One region of the Mesorhizobium sp. GW821-FHT07A06 genome, then DNA from elsewhere that is predicted to be linked to it. Evidence: predicted binding sites of a transcription regulator. Region 1 holds the regulator's gene; each other region holds the start of a gene.
What was found. The regulator PhoB, encoded in region 1, activates phosphate uptake and scavenging genes when phosphate is short. The targets are predictions, from matches to a motif close to TGTCATNNANCTGTCAT.
Positions count from the first base shown of each region.

Region 2: a site for PhoB is predicted at 2,259-2,275, ahead of AC07SZ_RS13495 (DUF1045 domain-containing protein). Genes of this name have one in related genera too.
Region 3: a site for PhoB is predicted at 2,129-2,145, ahead of AC07SZ_RS23680 (ceramide glucosyltransferase). Genes of this name have one in related genera too.
Region 4: a site for PhoB is predicted at 2,386-2,402, ahead of olsB (l-ornithine N(alpha)-acyltransferase). Genes of this name have one in related genera too.

Region 1 is NZ_JBWKRC010000005.1:493,595-498,046, forward strand. Features, by position in the region: gene pstA (phosphate ABC transporter permease PstA) at 1-55, shown strand, start outside; gene pstB (phosphate ABC transporter ATP-binding protein PstB) at 52-855, shown strand; gene phoU (phosphate signaling complex protein PhoU) at 882-1,589, shown strand; gene phoB (phosphate regulon transcriptional regulator PhoB) at 1,609-2,298, shown strand; gene AC07SZ_RS19590 (ROK family protein) at 2,495-3,739, opposite strand; gene xylF (D-xylose ABC transporter substrate-binding protein) at 4,012-4,452, shown strand, end outside.
Region 2 is NZ_JBWKRC010000003.1:614,271-618,722, reverse strand. Features, by position in the region: gene iolE (myo-inosose-2 dehydratase) at 1-773, shown strand, start outside; gene AC07SZ_RS13505 (DUF3329 domain-containing protein) at 817-1,026, shown strand; gene iolB (5-deoxy-glucuronate isomerase) at 1,349-2,161, shown strand; gene AC07SZ_RS13495 (DUF1045 domain-containing protein) at 2,315-3,022, shown strand; gene AC07SZ_RS13490 (alpha-D-ribose 1-methylphosphonate 5-triphosphate diphosphatase) at 3,059-4,198, shown strand; gene phnN (phosphonate metabolism protein/1,5-bisphosphokinase (PRPP-forming) PhnN) at 4,195-4,452, shown strand, end outside.
Region 3 is NZ_JBWKRC010000008.1:36,239-40,690, reverse strand. Features, by position in the region: gene argF (ornithine carbamoyltransferase) at 1-385, shown strand, start outside; gene AC07SZ_RS23690 (Hsp33 family molecular chaperone) at 486-1,517, shown strand; gene apaG (Co2+/Mg2+ efflux facilitator ApaG/CorD) at 1,554-1,946, opposite strand; gene AC07SZ_RS23680 (ceramide glucosyltransferase) at 2,247-3,398, shown strand; gene AC07SZ_RS23675 (O-succinylhomoserine sulfhydrylase) at 3,432-4,452, opposite strand, start outside.
Region 4 is NZ_JBWKRC010000004.1:291,777-296,228, reverse strand. Features, by position in the region: gene AC07SZ_RS15660 (hybrid sensor histidine kinase/response regulator) at 1-2,179, shown strand, start outside; gene olsB (l-ornithine N(alpha)-acyltransferase) at 2,466-3,341, shown strand; gene AC07SZ_RS15650 (trimeric intracellular cation channel family protein) at 3,400-4,032, opposite strand; gene grpE (nucleotide exchange factor GrpE) at 4,138-4,452, opposite strand, start outside.

The DNA.
Region 1 (4,452 bases):
TCTCGCGCTCAGCATCTTTGCGCGCAGCCTGACAGGACGCAGAGAGGACAAATGAGCCAGATGTTGTCTCCAGACATGACGATCGCCGCCGAGGCGGCGGCCAAGGCCAAGATCGAGGTCAAGAACCTCAACTTCTACTACGGCCAGTCGAAGGCGCTGAAGGATATCACGCTGTCGCTGCCCGAGCGCAGCGTCACCGCCTTCATCGGCCCTTCCGGCTGCGGAAAGTCGACGCTGCTGCGCGTCTTCAACCGCATCTACGAGCTCTACCCCAAGCAGACCGCCGAGGGCCAGGTGCTGCTCGACGGCCAGAACGTTCTCGACCGCTCGCAGGACCTCAACCTTTTGCGCACCAAGATCGGCATGGTGTTCCAGAAGCCGACGCCGTTCCCGATGTCGATTTATGAGAACATCGCCTTCGGCGTCAGGCTCTATGAGAAGATCAGCAAGGCCGAGATGGACGGCCGTGTCGAGCAGGCGCTGAAGCGCGCAGCCCTGTGGACGGAGGTCAAGGACAAGCTCAATGCCAGCGGCCTCAGCCTGTCGGGCGGCCAGCAGCAGCGGCTGTGCATCGCCCGCACGGTGGCGGTGAAGCCGGAGGTCATCCTGCTCGACGAGCCGGCCTCCGCGCTCGATCCGCTGTCGACCGCCAAGATCGAGGAACTGATCGACGAGCTGCAAGCCGACTACACGATCGTCATCGTCACCCACAACATGCAGCAGGCGGCGCGCGTCTCGAAGCAGACCGCCTTCATGTATCTGGGCGAACTGGTCGAATTCGACCGTACCGAGAAGATCTTCACGTCGCCCCGCGAAAAACGCACGCAAGACTACATCACCGGCCGCTTCGGCTGATCGCACGCATTACGAGGACCAGGATCATGGCCGAACACACAGTCGCAGCCTTCGACGAGGATCTCGGACAGATCAGCAGGCTGATCAGCGACATGGGCGATCTCGCCGGCTCGATGGTCGGCGGTGCCACCAAGGCGCTGTTGAATTCCGACAATGCGCTGGCACAGCGCGTGGTCTCCGACGACGCCATCATGGATGCACGCCAGCGCGAACTCGACGATCGCGCCATCACGCTGATCGCCAAGCGCCAGCCGATGGCCGACGATCTGCGCCATGTCGTCGGGTCGATCCGCATGGCCGGCGACCTCGAACGCATTGGCGACCTTGCCAAGAACATCGCCAAGCGCGTCGGCACCGTCGGTCTCGCCGCAACGCCGCGCGACCTGTCGCATTCCATCGACGCCATGGCGCAACTGGTGCTGATCCAGGTGCAGGGCGTGATCGAGGAGTATGCGGCGCGCGATGCCGCCGCGCTTGCGAAGCTGCGCGCCGACGACGAACGCATCGACGTCAAATACACGTCGGTGTTCCGCGAACTCCTGACCTACATGATGGAAGATCCGCGCAACATCACCGCTTGCACGCATCTGTTGTTCTGCGCCAAGAATCTCGAACGCATCGGCGACCATGTGACCAACATCGCCGAGAACGCGTACTATGTCCTGACCGGCACGCAACTGCCCGCCAACCGCCCCAAACAGGACGAGACGGCGATGTCGGCGCCGGCGGCTTGACGCAAGAGGTGACCAATCGATGATCGCGCCACGCATTATGGTGGTGGAGGATGAGGAGCCGCTGGGAGTGCTGCTCCGTTACAATCTTGAATCCGAAGGCTACCAGGTCGAGGTGGTGCCGCGCGGCGACGAGGCTGAAATCCGCCTGCAGGAGAACGTGCCCGACCTTCTGGTGCTCGACTGGATGGTGCCGGCGGTGTCCGGCATCGAACTCTGTCGGCGCCTGCGCATGCGGCCCGAGACCGAACGGCTGCCGATCATCATGCTGACGGCGCGCGGCGAGGAGAGCGACCGCGTGCGCGGCCTTTCGACCGGTGCTGACGACTATCTGGTCAAGCCGTTCTCGACGCCGGAATTCATGGCCCGCGTCAAGGCGCTGCTGCGCCGCGCCAAGCCGGAAGTGCTGTCCAGCGTGCTCAAGGTCGGCGACATCGTGCTCGACCGTGAATCGCACCGGGTCTACCGCAAGAAGAGCGAGATCCGGCTTGGGCCGACCGAATTCCGCCTTCTGGAATTCATGATGCGCCATCCCGGCCGCGTGTTCTCGCGCAGCCAACTGCTCGACAATGTCTGGGGTGAGACGATCTATATCGACGAGCGCACCGTGGATGTGCATGTCGGCCGCCTGCGCAAGGCGGTCAACAATGGCCGCATGCCCGACGTCATCCGCACCATCCGTGGGGCAGGCTACGCGATCCGTGAGGATTAGGTCCTTGGCGCGGAAGCGTTGACGGGTTGCATCCGCTCCCGGATAGAACGCATTTGGTGTTGGCTCAGAGCTTATGGCTTCGTCATCCCAGGGTCTCCGCGACGGAGCTTCGCTCCTGCTCCGGCCAGGGATGACGACCTCGAGGGGGCTCGGCCAATCTCCAGCGCTGATCTGTGGGATCGGCACAGGCGTTCGCTCAAGCCACATTCTTCCCAGCACTCCCTCTCGCCTGCACGCCCGGCGCGAAGATTTCCTGATCGACGAAGGTCAGTGCGCGCATGGCACAGCCCTCGCGGATCAGGGGCAGCTCGTTCGGTTCGGTGTCGAACGAAATCGATTTCGAGTGCTGGCCGCCAGCGGTCTGGGCGATCGCCTCGCGCAATGCCGGCTCGATCAGGTCGAAGGCGGCGGCGCTGACGCCGACCATGGCCACGGGGGCGGGATCGATCAGCGCGAACAGGCTGCCGAGGCCGTAACCCAGTGCTTCCCCGGCCTTGCGATAGGCTTCGCGCTCGGGCCCGGCCCGTTCACGTGCCGTGGCGGCGAGCGCCCGCATCTGCGCATCGCTGACATCGGCGACCGGCTCGGTGTCCTCGCCAAGCTGCCTGGCATTGCGCCAGATGGCGTAGTTGCCGGCATAAGCCTCGACGCACCCGCGCCGCCCGCATCGGCAGAGCGCGCCGCCTGGCCGATGGATCATGTGGCCGAACTCGCCGCCCGACGAATGGGTGCCGGTGAACAACTCGCCCTTCAGCACCAGGCCCATGCCGATGCCGTGCGACAAAAGGATGGCGATGAAGTCGTCGCGGTAGCGTTCGGGGTCGCGCCAGCGCAGCGCCACGGCCATCATGTTGCAGTCGTTCTCCATGGTGGCCGGGATGCCGAACTCGGCTTCCAGTATGTCGGCGAAGGCGATATCGGTCTGCGGCGTGATCGGCGACCACAGCATGGCCCTGGCCTCGGTGTCGGTGATGCCCTGGATCGCCAGTGCGATGCGGGCGACGCTGCGCACGTCGATATCGGGATCCTCGAGGCGGCGCCGTACAATGGCGACGCATTCACCGATCAGCGCCTCACGCGACATGGTCAGCGTGTCCAGCCGGCGCTGTTCCTCCGATATCACCTGGCCGGCATAGTCGATGACGGCGACGGACAGGAAATTCAGCGACAGCACCACGGTCATGATGGCCGCGGCCTCCGGGTTGAGGCCGAGGCCGACCTGTGGCCGGCCGCGTTTGAGCGCACCGGCCTCGCTCGGCTTGCCCTCGGCCAGGATGCCTTCGCCGATCAGGTCGGAAGAGATCGCCGATATGGTCGAATGGCTGAGGCCGGTGGTCGCGGCGATCTCGGTGCGCGACGGTTGGCCGGCCCGGCGCACGGCCGCAATCACCATGGCGCGGTTGCGCCGGCGCAGATCGTCGTGGCGGATTCCGACCGACATACTTTCCCACATCCTCCCCGGTCGCCGCGGTTCTTCCTGCCCCTCGAACACTGCCGGCAACCGGGACAAATACTGGCAGAAGCGGATGGTGCTGTCATTTATTTATTGCGGGGCTCGAAAAAAAGTCCGCGACACCTCAATATCCATCAGAATCGATGTTGACAGCGTTTCGACGATGGACCAGTATTTTTTTTGAGGCTCGAAAAAATAGAGCCTCTGTGCCGGCCTTCGGGTCAGTTTGGTCGCGCCATACGCGGCGCAGGGAGGATATCATGAAGAGATTCACGGCCGCCATCCTGGCGGGTGTCGCCATGTCGCTGACGCTTGCGTCGGTCGCGCAGGCGAAGGACAAGGTCATCGGTGTTTCGTGGTCGAACTTCCAGGAAGAGCGCTGGAAAACCGACGAGGCCGCCATGAAGAAGGCGATCGAGGCCGCCGGCGACAAGTACATTTCCGCCGATGCGCAGTCCAATCCCGGCAAGCAGCTTACCGATGTCGAGAGCCTGATCTCGCAGGGCGCCAACTCGCTGATCATCCTGGCGCAGGATGCTTCGGCGATCGGCCCGGCGGTGCAGAAAGCACTGGACGAAGGCATTCCGGTCGTCGGCTATGACCGACTGATCGAGAACAAGGACGTCTTCTACCTGACCTTCGACAACAAGGAAGTCGGTCGCTTGCAGGCCAGCGCGGTGTTCAAGGTCAAGCCGGAAGGC
Region 2 (4,452 bases), on a different contig from region 1:
ACGACCCCGCCGTCATGCTGCCGATCCTGAAGGCAGCCGACGTGACGCTGTGCGGCGGCTGGTTTTCCGGAACGCTGGTCGATGAGGAGATGGGCAAGAACAAGGACCGCATCCAGCCGATGATCGACCTGTTCAAGGCGGTCAATGCGCCTTGCATCGTCTATGGCGAGGTCGGCCGCTCGATCCAGGGCGACCGCTCGAAGCCGCTGGTCACCAAGCCGAAACTCACCGGTGACGAAATGAAGGTCTATGGCAGGCGCCTGACCGAGTTCGGCGAATGGTGCGCCGAGCAAGGCATGCCGCTTTCCTATCACCACCACATGGCGGCGGTGGTCGAGACCGAGCCGGAACTCGATGCCTTCATGCGCCATTCCGGCGAAGGCATCCCGCTGCTGCTCGATGCCGGACATCTGGCCTTTGCCGGCGGCGACGTGCTGCGCGCCATCGACAACCACCATAAGCGCATCAGCCATGTCCATGTGAAGGATGTGCGCATGGACGTGATCGACAAGCTCGACCGCACGAAACAGTCCTTCCTCGACGCAGTGGCTCTCGGCGCCTTCACCGTGCCGGGCGACGGCTCGCTCGATTTCGGCGCCATCGTGCAGCGCTTCGCCGACCATGGCTATGAGGGCTGGTTCGTGGTCGAGGCCGAGCAGGACCCGAAAAAGAACCCGCCGCTCAAGATGGCGCAGGTCGGCCACAAGGAGTTGATGCGGGTGATGACGGCCGCCGGCTACACGGTGGAGACCCAGGGTTTTCCGAATGCCTGACGCGATGGGTTCACGACGAGGCAGGTTGCTGTAGATTGGCCCGATGAAAGATTCCGAACACCCGTTCTTCCGGCCCCTGTGGCGGCGTGTCGCCGTCGTCGCGGTCTGCGTCATCTGGTCGATCATCGAGTTCGCCACCGGCACGCCGTTCTGGGGCGTCATCGCGCTCGGCTTCGCCGGCTATGGCGTCTGGCAGTTTTTTTATCTGTACAAGCCGATCGAAGATAAGCCTCCGGTCAAGCCGACGGAGTAGAACGGTCCATGGCGCGGGCGTTTTGCGTATCGGATTCTGTGTGCATGACATCGCGTACGTTGGCGATTGGCTGGAACGCTCCTCACTTCGTCATCCTAGGGCGTGGCAAGGAGCGTAGCGACGCAGCGCAGACCCTAGGATCCATGCCATGACGTTGAATGTGGTGTGACGGTGCAGAATTCCGTTCCGTCGCGCTTTTGGGCCGAGGTAACGGCATGGATCCTAGGGTCTTCGCGACGGAGCTTCGCTCCTGCTGCGCCCTAGGATGACGAAGTTGAGAGGCTTCGGCCAATCTCGAAGATTTGCGATAGGAGAGACAAAAATGTCGAAGCTGCTCGTGAAGGCCGACAAGGGCCATGGCCGCGTCGCTCATGTAACGCCGAAAAGCGCTGGCTGGACCTATGTCGGTTTCGACCTGCACCGGCTGCGGCCCGGCGAAAACGCGTCGGGAAAAACTGAAGACCGTGAAGTCTGCCTGGTGTTCATCACCGGCAAGGGCAAGGCGAAAGCCGGCGGCAAGGATCTTGGCCTGCTCGGGGGACGCATGTCGCCCTTCGAAGGCAAGCCGTGGTCGGTCTATATTCCCGAGGGATCGGACTGGTCGGTAACGGCCGATACCGAGCTGGAACTCGCGGTGTGCTCGGCGCCCGGTCTTGGCGGCGGCCTGCCGGTTCGGGTGATCGGACCCGACGATCTCGGCCAGGAAGTGCGCGGCAAGGGCACCAACACGCGCTACGTCACCAACATCCTGCCGGAAGGCAAGCCGGCGGACTCGCTGCTGGTGGTCGAGGTCATCACGCCCGGCGGCCACACGTCGAGCTACCCGCCACACAAGCATGACCAGGACAATCTGCCTGATGAATCCTATCTCGAGGAAACCTACTATCACCGTCTCAACCCGCCGCAGGGTTTTGCCTTCCAGCGCGTCTACACCGACGCCGACAAGAACGGCCATCGCGCGCTGGACGAAGCCATGGCGATCGAGGATGGCGATGTCGTGCTGGTGCCCAAGGGTTATCACCCCTGCGCCGCCTGCCATGGCTACGATCTGTACTATCTCAACGTCATGGCCGGGCCGAGGCGGACGTGGAAATTCCACAATGCCCCCGAGCACGAATGGTTGATGAAGGCCTGATCGTTCCGGCCGCGCCGGCTGAAGTTGTTGGTCCAGTTTGAAAAAATCGTCGGCTAAGGACCGCCTGGCGCGATTTGCCTTCGAAAACCCTTCAAAGCTTCGTCAATCCGTCATGGAAATCACCTATGGCAACGGATCTGACGAGGACTTCCCATGCGTTATGCCATCTATTTCACCCCCCGGCAGGACGAACCGCTGGCGCGGATCGCCGCCAATTGGCTGGGCCGCGACCCGTTCGGCGCGGCGACAAGGCCGGTCGAGGCCGTGGCCGATCTGGCGGCGGCGGAAGTTGCCTTCCACACAGCTTCGGCCCGCCGCTATGGCTTCCACGCGACGCTGAAAGCCCCCTTCCGCCTAGCCGCCAACGAGACGGAGACGTCGCTGCGCGCGGGGCTCGACCATTTTGCCGAGGCGACGCCTGTCGTGACGATACCGCGTCTCGTCGTCAGCCAGATCGACAGCTTCTTCGCGCTGGTGCCTGAAGGACCGTTGCCTTCGCTCAACCGTTTCGCCGACGAGGTCGTGCGCGACTTCGACCGCTTTCGCGCGCCACTGACAGAGGCCGAGATCGAGCGGCGCAGCCCCGATTCGCTGAAGCCGGCCGAGTTCCGCAATCTCTGCCAGTGGGGCTACCCCTATGTCTTCGAGACCTTTCGCTTCCATATGACGCTGTCGGGTCGGGTCGGGCCACAGGAAAGCCCCCGTCTTCGCCTGGCAATCGACAGCCTGTTCGCCGAAGTGCTGCAACAACCTGTGCTGGTGGACGCGCTGACGCTGTTTGTCGAAACCGAACCGGGGGCGCCTTTCATGGTGCTTTCCCAGCACGCGCTGGGACGCCGACCGGCCAGAAAAATCGCCTGAACAGGCCCTGCCCCAGATGATCAAGGACTGCCCGAAATGACCGCCGACACCGTTCTTTCCAACGCCCGTATCGTGCTAGCCGACGAGATCGTCGAGGGGTCGCTGGTGCTGCGCGACGGCTTCATCGCTGGCATCGATGCCGGCGCTGCCCGCACCGGCGACGACATGGGCGGCGACTATGTCATTCCGGGACTGGTCGAACTGCACACCGACCATCTCGAGGGCCATTACGCACCTCGGCCGAAAGTACGCTGGAACCCGATCGCGGCGGTGCTCGCCCATGACGCGCAGGTGGCGACGGCCGGCATCACCACCGTGCTCGACGCCTTGCGCGTCGGCATGGACGAGGACGCCGATCTTACCTTGGCCGATATCCGCAAGCTCGCCGATGCAATCGAGGACAGCGTCGCGCGGGATCGTCTGCGCGCCGATCATTTCCTGCATCTGCGCTGCGAGGTTTCGGCGCCCGACTGCCTGCAGGCCTTCGCCAATTTCGATAAGGACGACCGGGTCAAGTTGGCGTCGCTGATGGACCATGCGCCCGGCCAGCGTCAGTTCGTCAATCTCGAAACCTATGCCTACTACTACCAGCGCAAGCTGAAGCTGACCGACCGCGACTTCAAATTGTTCTGCGAGAAGCGGATGGCGGAATCGGCGCGCTATTCGGCGCCGAACCGCGCGGTGATCGCCGCTGCCTGCCAGGAGCGCGGCATCGTGCTCGCCAGCCATGACGACGCCACGTCGAGCCATGTCGACGAGGCGATCGAGCAAGGTGTGCGCGTCGCCGAGTTCCCGACCACCGAGGAAGCGGCGCGCGCCTCGAAGGCCGCGGGCCTGGGCGTGCTGATGGGCGCGCCCAACGTCATGCGCGGCGCTTCGCATTCGGGCAATGTCTCGGCGCGCACGCTGGCCAGCGACGGCCTGCTCGACATCCTGTCATCCGACTATATTCCGTTCAGCCTGATCCAGTCGGCCTTCTTCCTCGGCGACATGGTCGAAGGCATTTCGCTGCCGCAGGCGGTCGCCATGGTTTCGAAGAACCCGGCGGAAGCCGTTGGCCTCACCGACCGCGGCGTCATCGAACAGGGCCGCCGCGCCGACCTGGTGCGCGTGCGTGTCGATGACCATGTTCCGGTCGTGCGCACCGTCTGGCGGCAGGGACGCCGGGTCGCATGATGGTGTCGGCCTTGATCGAACGTGAATTGTCCGCCGAGACGTTTCCGATCCGCCACGGCGTCTTTGTCGCCGTCGTGGGGCCAAGCGGCGCCGGCAAGGACACGGTGATCGGCTACGCCCGCACGCTCTTTGCCGACGAGAGCCGGCTGGAGTTCGTCCGCCGCGTCATCACCAGGCCGAGCGATGCCGCGAGCGAGGATCACGACACGCTGGCCGACGCGGCCTTTGTCGAGGCCGAGGCCGACGGCGCCTTT
Region 3 (4,452 bases), on a different contig from region 1:
CAACCTCAATGTCGCCGTTCCCGAAGGCAGCGAGCCGGCGCAGAAGCACGTCGACTGGTCCAGGGCGCATGGCGGCAAGCTCCATTTCACCCGCTCGCCCGAGGAAGCCGTCGACCAGGCCGACTGCGTCGTCACCGATTGCTGGGTGTCGATGGGCCAGGAGCATCGCGCCCGTGGCCACAACGTCTTCTCGCCCTACCAGGTCAACGCGAAGCTGATGGCGCATGCCAAGCCGGACGCGCTGTTCATGCACTGCCTGCCGGCGCATCGCGGCGAGGAAGTGACCGACGAGGTTATCGACGGACCCCATTCGGTGGTCTTCGACGAGGCCGAGAACCGGCTCCACGCCCAGAAGGCGGTGCTCGCCTGGTGTCTTGGTGCTTGAGATGAAGTGTCCGGGCGCTTGATCTGCGGGGGCGCGATGCCTATCTGCGCCGCATCACGCAAATCAAGCGCGTTTGGACGCATGCACCCCAGCGGGCGGCATGGCCGCGCCCTGGAGCTTTGTCATGTTGGAAACGCATCAAGTGACTGAACATCACCCCAAACTCGGCGAGTTCGGCTATGCCGGCGACGACCATGTCGTGCCTTTCGAGGTCGGCCCGCTCGACGTGCGCGGTCGCACGGTCCAGCTCGGGCCGATGCTCGACGCCATCCTCAGCCGCCACGACTATCCCGAGCCGGTCGCCCGCCTGCTGGCGGAAGCCTGCGTGCTGACGGTGCTGCTCGGCACCTCGCTCAAATTCGAGGGCAAGTTCATCCTGCAGACCCGCACCGACGGGCCGGTCGACATGCTGGTGGCGGATTTCACGACGCCTTCGGCGCTGCGCGCCTATGCGCGCTTCGATGCGGATCGGCTCGAGGCGCTGGTCGCGGCAGGAGAGACGTCCCAGCAGACGCTGCTCGGCAGCGGCGTGCTGGCGCTGACCATCGACCAGGGTGCCCACATGCAGCGCTATCAGGGTATCGTGCAACTCGACGGCGAGACGCTGGAGGACGCGGCGCGTACCTATTTCCGCCAGTCGGAACAGATTCCGACGGATATCAGGCTGTCTGTGGCCAAGCTTTTGACGCCGGGCCCTGGTGGCGCGCGCGAACAGTGGCGTGCCGGCGGCATCCTGGCGCAGTTCCTGCCGCAGTCCCCCGAGCGTATGCGCGTTCCGGACCTGCCCGGCGGCGACGGCGATCCACGCGAGGAGATCCACGATCCGGCCGACAATTCCTGGCAGGAATTGCTGGCGCTGCTCGGCACCATCGAACCGACAGAGCTGATCGATCCGACGATCGGCGCCGAACGGCTGCTCTATCGCCTGTTCCATGAGCATGGCGTGCGCGTTTTCGGCGGCGTCCCCGTCGCCGACCAGTGCTCATGCTCCAGGGACAAGATCCGCGGCATCCTCGAGGGCTTCTCCGCGCAGGAGATCAAGGACTCGACCGAGGATGGCGGCATCCACGTCGCCTGCGAATTCTGCTCGAAGCAATATGACTTCGACCCTGCGGAATTCGCTGCGCAGTGAGTCGAGCCTTCTCCCCGTGCAACGGGGAGAAGGACGCTAATTCACCGTCCGTCTCGTTCCCGGCAGATCCAGCGAAAAGGCCGGGATGGCGATGTCGAATGTCTCGCCGCGCTGGTTGCGCATCGTATAGCGTCCGACCATGATCCCTGACGGTGTCGAGAGCGGGCAGCCCGACGTGTATTGATAGCTGTCGCCGGGATTGAGTTCGGGCTGGTCGCCGACAACGCCGGGGCCGCGCACTTCCTCGACCCGGCCGGCGCCGTCGGTGATGTGCCAATAGCGCGACAGAAGCTGCACGAATTCGTCCGACTGGTTGTCGATCGTTATCTGGTAGCCCCAGACGTAGCGGTTCTCGGAAGGATCCGAACGGTCCTCGAGATAGAACGGCCTGACCTGCACTTCGATATTGCGCGTTACGGCGCGGTACATAAGCGGCTCCAAAACGATATCGAGCATGATCGCGAAAAGTGGAACCGGTTTTCTCGGTCAAACGCTTCCCGTTTGTTCAAAGGCCATGCTCAAACAAAATAAAACTCTCGGCCCTCCAGGCGAGGAGGTCAACGTGCGCGTCTTGACGCGCTCGTCCTCGAAAGGCAGGTGCCGGCAAAGAATGTCATTTAAGTGACACATGACAATGGTGGTGTGCGCGAACCGAGCGACTCGGCGCTCTGTCGAACTGTTGAAAGCGGCCACACCGCGGGCCGTCTCTTCCGGAGTGCCCAGACCTCGATGGAACTCACTCTCATAGCCACCTCGCTTTCGACTGCTCTTATCCTTTCCAACGCTGCCAGCATCGCGCTGGCCGCTTCGCGGCTGAAACGGCGCACCACGATCGCACGGCCTGCCGGCAAGTTGCCGCCGGTGTCGATTGTCGTGCCGTCGCGTGGTGTCGAGCCGTTCACGCACGAGACGCTGGAACGCGCCTTCTCGCTCGACTGGCCGCGCTATGAGTTGATCTTCTGCGTTGCCCACGCCGATGATCCGGTGGTCGGTTTGATCAGACAGGCCATCGCCCATTTCCCCGAGGTGCCGGCCCGGCTGTTGATCGGTGACGATCGCGTCAGCGCCAATCCCAAGCTCAACAATTGCGTCAAGGGCTGGGAGGCGGCGCGGCACAACTGGGTCGTCCTGGCCGATTCCAACGTGCTGATGCCCAGAGATTACATCCAGCATCTGATTGCGGCGTGGCGGCCAAACACAGGCCTTGTCTGCTCGACGCCGATAGGCTCACGGCCGGATGGCTTCTGGGCCGAGGTCGAATGCGCCTTCCTCAACACGCTGCAGGCGCGCTGGCAGTATGCCGGTGAGGCGCTCGGCCTTGGCTTTGCCCAGGGCAAGAGCATGCTTTGGAACAAGCCGATGCTGGATGCCAATGGCGGCATCCGCGCGCTGGCAGCCGAAATCGCCGAGGACGCCGCCGCGACCAAGCTGGTCAATGGGGTCGGCCTGCGCGTCAATCTCGTCGCTTCGCCCTTCGAACAGCCGCTTGGCCGCCGCACGCTTGGCGAGATCTGGTCCCGCCAGGCTCGCTGGGCGCGCCTGCGCCGCGTTACCTTTCCTCTGTTCTTCGCGCCTGAAATCCTGACCGGCGCGGGGGTGCCGCTGGTGCTTGCGCTGGGTGCGGCGGCAAGCGCCGGCTTCAGCCTGCCGCTGACAGCCGTCGCCGTGCTTGCGGCCTTCTACCTTCCGGAATGCGCACTGGCCTGGTCCAACGGCTGGTACCTGTCGCCGCGTATGGTCGCGGCGATGATTGTGCGGGACTTGATGCTTCCAGCCATGTGGGCGCGCGGCTGGCTCGGCGGCGCTGTCGACTGGCGCGGCAACGCGATGACCATCGGCACCAAGGCCGCCGAACTTGAAGAGACGCCGTCGCGCGCTTGAACCCGCCGCGGTCGACGCCGTCTGGACGGCCTGCTATTGGGCGGCTTTCAACGCCTGTGCGATGTCCTCCAGAAGGTCGTCGGTGTCTTCCAGGCCGGCCGACAATCTCAACGTACCGGGCCCGATGCCGAGTTCGGCGCGGGCTTCGTCGCTCAAATTCTTGTGCGTCGTCGTCGCCGGATGGGTGATCAGGCTCTTGGCGTCGCCAAGGTTGTTCGAGATCAGCACGATGTCGAGTGCATTCTGCAGGGCGAAGGCTGCCTGCTTGCCGCCCTTGACATCGAGGCAGATCAGCGTCGAGCCACCCGACATCTGCTTCTTGACGATATCGGCCTGCGGGTGGTCGGCGCGGCCGGGATAGATGACACGCGCGATCTGCGGCTGCTCGGCGAGAAAATCGGCGATCCTGCCAGCGCTCTCGGTCTGCTGGCGCACGCGCAGCGGCAGCGTCTCCAGGCCCTTCAGCAGCGTCCAGGCATTGAAGGGCGACAGGCTGGGGCCGGTATGGCGGAAATAGTCGTGCAGGTTCTCGTCGATCCACTTCTTGTCCGACAGGATCACGCCGCCGAGACAGCGGCCCTGGCCGTCAATGTGCTTGGTCGCCGAATAGACGACGATATGCGCGCCAAGCTGCAACGGCTTTTGCTGCAAGGGCGTGGCGAAGACATTGTCGACGACAAGCCGCGCGCCGATTGAATTGGCCAGTGCGGCGACGGCTGATATGTCGACCACTTCCAGTGTCGGGTTGGTCGGGCTTTCCAGGAAGAAGAGCTTGGTGTTGGGCCTGACCGCCTTTTCCCAATTGGCGATGTCGGTGCCGTCGACCAGCGTGGCCTCGATGCCGTATCGCGGCGCCAGCGTCTCGACCACCCAGCGGCAGGAGCCGAACAGCGCGCGCGCCGCCACGATATGGTCGCCGGCCTTGACGCTGCACAGAAGGGCCGCTGTGACCGCGGCCATGCCCGATGCCGTGGCGCGCGCATCCTCCGCGCCTTCGAGCGCGCACATGCGCTTTTCGAACATGTCGACGGTCGGATTGGCGTAGCGGGAATAG
Region 4 (4,452 bases), on a different contig from region 1:
GCAGCGATTGGCCAGGCGCGAAGGACTGCCGCTGCTCACCTTCGTTGCCATCATTATACTGGCGGGCATTGCGCATCTGACCGGGGCGCCGATCTTCATCAGCCTCGCATTGCTGGCAACCGGCCTCGCCGGCCTTGCGCTGCATCTGCACGCCAGACGCAGCGTCCATCGCACCGCGGTGCTGCTGGACGAGACCACCGCGCGCAGCCGCGCCGAGATCGAGACGCTGGCCGACCGCATGTGGGAGATGCAGGAAAGCGAGGAGCGCTTTCGCGGTCTCATCGACGCGCTTGGCGATCTCGTCATCCATCGCGATCGCGACGGCAATATCGTCTATGCCAACAAGGTGTTCGCCGATCTCGTCGGAGCGGATCACCGCGACCTTGCCGGCAAGACCCTGGCCGAACTCGGCATCGAGGTCGGCATCGTTCCCGATGCCGCCTTTTCCGATCACGAGTGCCTGAGTTCCACCGATGTCGCCATCCGCACGCCGGGCGGCCCGCGCTGGTTCTCGTGGATCGAACTGTCGGTGCGCGACAAGGACAGCGGCGCGGCCTCGCATCGGGCCATCGCCCGCGACATCACAGCCCGCAAGCGCGCCGAATCCTCGCTGATCACAGCGCGCGAAAGAGCCGAATTCGCAAGCCAGGCGAAATCGCGCTTTCTCGCCACCGTCAGCCATGAAATCCGCACGCCGATGAACGGCATCATGGGCATGGCCAGGCTGCTCGCCGACACCAGCCTGTCGCCGGAGCAGCAGACTTATGTCGGCGCCATCTCGACCTCGGCCAGCGCCTTGCTCGCCCTGATCGAGGATCTGCTCGACTATTCCAAGATCGAGGCCGGTCGCTTCGATCCGGAACCGCAGCCGATGTCGGTGCGCGAGATCGCCGACAACATTATCGAATTGCTCGCCGCGCGCGCCTTCGCCAAGGATATCGGCCTCGGCTGCCATGTCGAGCCGGATGTCCCGCAGATGATCACCGCCGACCCGGGCCGGGTCAGGCAGGTGTTGCTCAACCTCATCGGCAACGCCATCAAGTTCACCGACAGCGGCGGCGTCCTGGTCAGCGTCGCGCGCGCCCGCACCGAGACCAGTGATCGCATCTGCTTCACCATCGCCGACACTGGTCCCGGCCTGCGCGACGAGGACATGGAGCGCATTTTCGAGGAGTTCGAGCAGGCCGACGGCACCTCGACGCGCACGCATGGCGGGGCGGGACTGGGACTTGCCATCTCCAAGCGCCTGGTGACTGCCATGGGCGGCACGATTTCGGTCTCCAGCCGGCTTGGCCAAGGATCGGAATTCGTCTTCGAAATCCCGGCCACGGAGGCCACCGAGGCGCCGCAGGGCCGGCAGAATGCGCTTGCCGGCAGGCACGCGGTGATCCTGTCCAGGAACGCCGTCGAGGCCGACGCCATCGCCCGCACCATCCGCGCCAATGGCGGTACGGCCGGTATCGCCGCCACCGCGGCGCAGGCCGCGTCCCTGGCCAACGGCTGTGACGTGCTCCTGGTCGACGCGGCCATGGAAGAAAGCGACGGGAGGCTGCTCAAGCGGCTGCGCCTAAGCGGCTTTTCCGATTGCGAAGCCGTCACGCTGATAGCGCCGACGGACCGCGGCATGCTTGGCGAGTTCCGCGCCAGCGGCTACGCGACGTTCCTTGCCCGGCCGGTGCGCGGGGGAACACTTCTGCGTGTCCTTTTGACCAGCCATGCGCCGGCGCTAGCGCAGCCGCAGCCGGAAAAGCGCCGCGCCCCGGCGCTTCGCACGTCGACTGGCCGACAGCAGGGCCTGTCCGTGCTGATCGCCGAGGACAACGACATCAATGCCATGCTGGCCCGCGCCACGCTGTTGAAGGCGGGACACCGCGTCAAGGTGGTCGGCAATGGCAAGGCCGCGGTCGAGGCCGTCACCAGTGCGGGGCACAAGCATCGCTTCGACGTGGTGCTGATGGACCTCCACATGCCGATCATGGATGGGCTGGACGCGATCGCCGCGATACGCCGCCACGAGGAGGAAACGTCGGTCCCGCCGGTGCCGATCATGGTGCTGTCGGCCGACAGCCAGGAAAAGACCCGCCATGCGGTGCTCGCCCACGGCGCCAGCGGCTTCGTCACCAAGCCGCTCGACCCCGATGCGCTGGTCAACGCCGTCGAGGGCCAGGTCGCCGCTTGAACCGGTTTTCTGGCGCGCGGCCAATGCATTTCAACCAAAAGTGACCCCTGGCTTTGCCGGCAGGACATGCATGAAAACAAGGAGCCTGGAGCGCATCGCCGCGCCCCGCGTGGGCGCGAGACGCTTCATGTTTTCTCATCTAGCGTAGCCGGTTGACCGTTTTCGCCAGCCGACGAAGTATTGCCCGCGACGCCGTATCACGGTACTGTCACAATCCTGTTGCACCTACACCGTATCCCCGTGCCAAGAGGGATGGCTCGAAGGAGAATCACTCGTGCATACAGTTATGCCGGAATGTGACACTCGGCCAAACGCCAGCAGCGCCTTGCTTGCCGGACGTAATGTCGATTCCGTCATAAAAGGCGCGGCGCTCGGTCGTATCGGCAACCTCGAAGTGCGGCTCGCCCGCAACGAGGCCGAGATCGCGGCCGCGCAGGAAGTGCGATACCGGGTATTTTACGACGAGCTTGGCGCCAGGAAGGACCTGTTCCAGGCGCAGGACCGTCGCGACGCCGATCGCTTCGATCCGCTCTGCGACCATCTTCTGGTGCTGGATACGACGCTTTCCGGCCCCGAACATCGCCGCATCGTCGGTACCTATCGCCTGCTGCGGCAAGAAATCGCGGCCACCGCCGGCGGCTTCTATTCCGAAGGCGAGTTCGAACTGACCAAGCTCATCGCCCGTCATCCCGGCCAGCGCTTTCTCGAACTCGGCCGCTCCTGCGTTTTGCCGCAATACCGCTCGAAGCGCACCATCGAGGCGCTGTGGCAAGGCATCTGGGCCTACATCAACCACTACGAAATCGGCGTGATGACCGGCTGCGCTTCCTTCCACGGCACCGTGCCGGCCGCTCACGCGGAGGCGCTCACCTATCTCGCCCATCACTGCCGCACCAACTCCGCCTGGGACGTGCGCGCGGTTTCCGATCGCTACTGCTCCATGGATTTGATGCCGATCGAGGCGGTCAACGCCAAGGCGGCGATCGCAGCGATGCCGCCTCTGGTCAAGGGCTATCTGAGGGTCGGCGCCCGCATCGGCGACGGCTGCGTCATCGACCGTGAATTCTCGACGGTCGATGTGTTCGTGGTGATGCCGGTCAAGGAGATCGGCGCCCGCTACGTCAACTACTATGGCGGGGAAGCGCAGCGTTTCGCGGCTTGAAGCGAGTACGCCGCGACATCACGGACTGCCTGTTGACCACAGACTATTTCCTGCTCGCTCACGGAATATCCTCCGGCCGCCTTCCCGGCCGGCTCCTGTACGACGGAAACGACCAGCCAAAACGCAGCGCGCCACCGCGCACAGCGAGCGCCACGACGAAGCCGGCCAACCCCGAGACAATCTGCGGCAATCCGGCGACATCGCCCAGAGTGAAGATGGCGGCGCCGGCCAGGGCCGCCGTGACGTAGATTTCCGGCCGCAGCAGCACGGAAGGCTCGCCGGCCAGGAGATCGCGCAATATGCCGCCAAAGGTCGCGGTCAGCATGCCGGTGATGATCGAAACCACGGGCGAACCGGTGATTGCCAGGCCCCTTGCCGCGCCCATCACCGAAAAGGCGGCCAGCCCGATGGCGTCGAGCCACAGCAACAGCTTGTAACGGGATTCGACACGGTGCCCGGTGAAGAAGACCAGGACCGCAACGACAGCGCAGATGAGCACATAGTCGCGGTTTGCCACCCAGAACACCGGCACATTGAGGATGAGGTCGCGAAACGTGCCGCCGCCAATACCGGTGACGCTGGCCAGGAACAGGAAACCGATGATGTCGAGTTGCTTGCGCGACGCAGCCAACGCCCCGGTCGCCGCGAAAACGGCAACGCCGGCATAGTCGAGAAGGGCGATGGGATGCATGGCTAAGGCAGTAGGGGAGTAAGGAAATGGGGCAGTATCTATTAGATAACACGAAGCCAGACGATTGATACGGCTCTCAGTGTGCCCTACTGCCCTACTCCCCTATCAAGCATCCTTCTCCGCCTGCTCATTCACAGGCCCCGGCTCGACTGGCGCCTCGGCGGCGATTTTCGGGCCGCCCTTGGCGACGCCGACCATGGCCGGGCGAAGCACCCGTTCGCCGATCGAATAGCCCGGCTGCACGACCTGGACCACCGTGTTGGCCGGAACGTCGGGATTGGGCACTTCGAACATTGCCTGGTGGAAATTGGGGTCGAACTTCTCGCCTTCCGGCGCGAGTTTCTTGACCCCGTGCCGTTCCAGCGCCGACAGCATGGCGCGCTCGGTCAGGTCGACGCCCTCGATGAGCGCCTTGAAGCC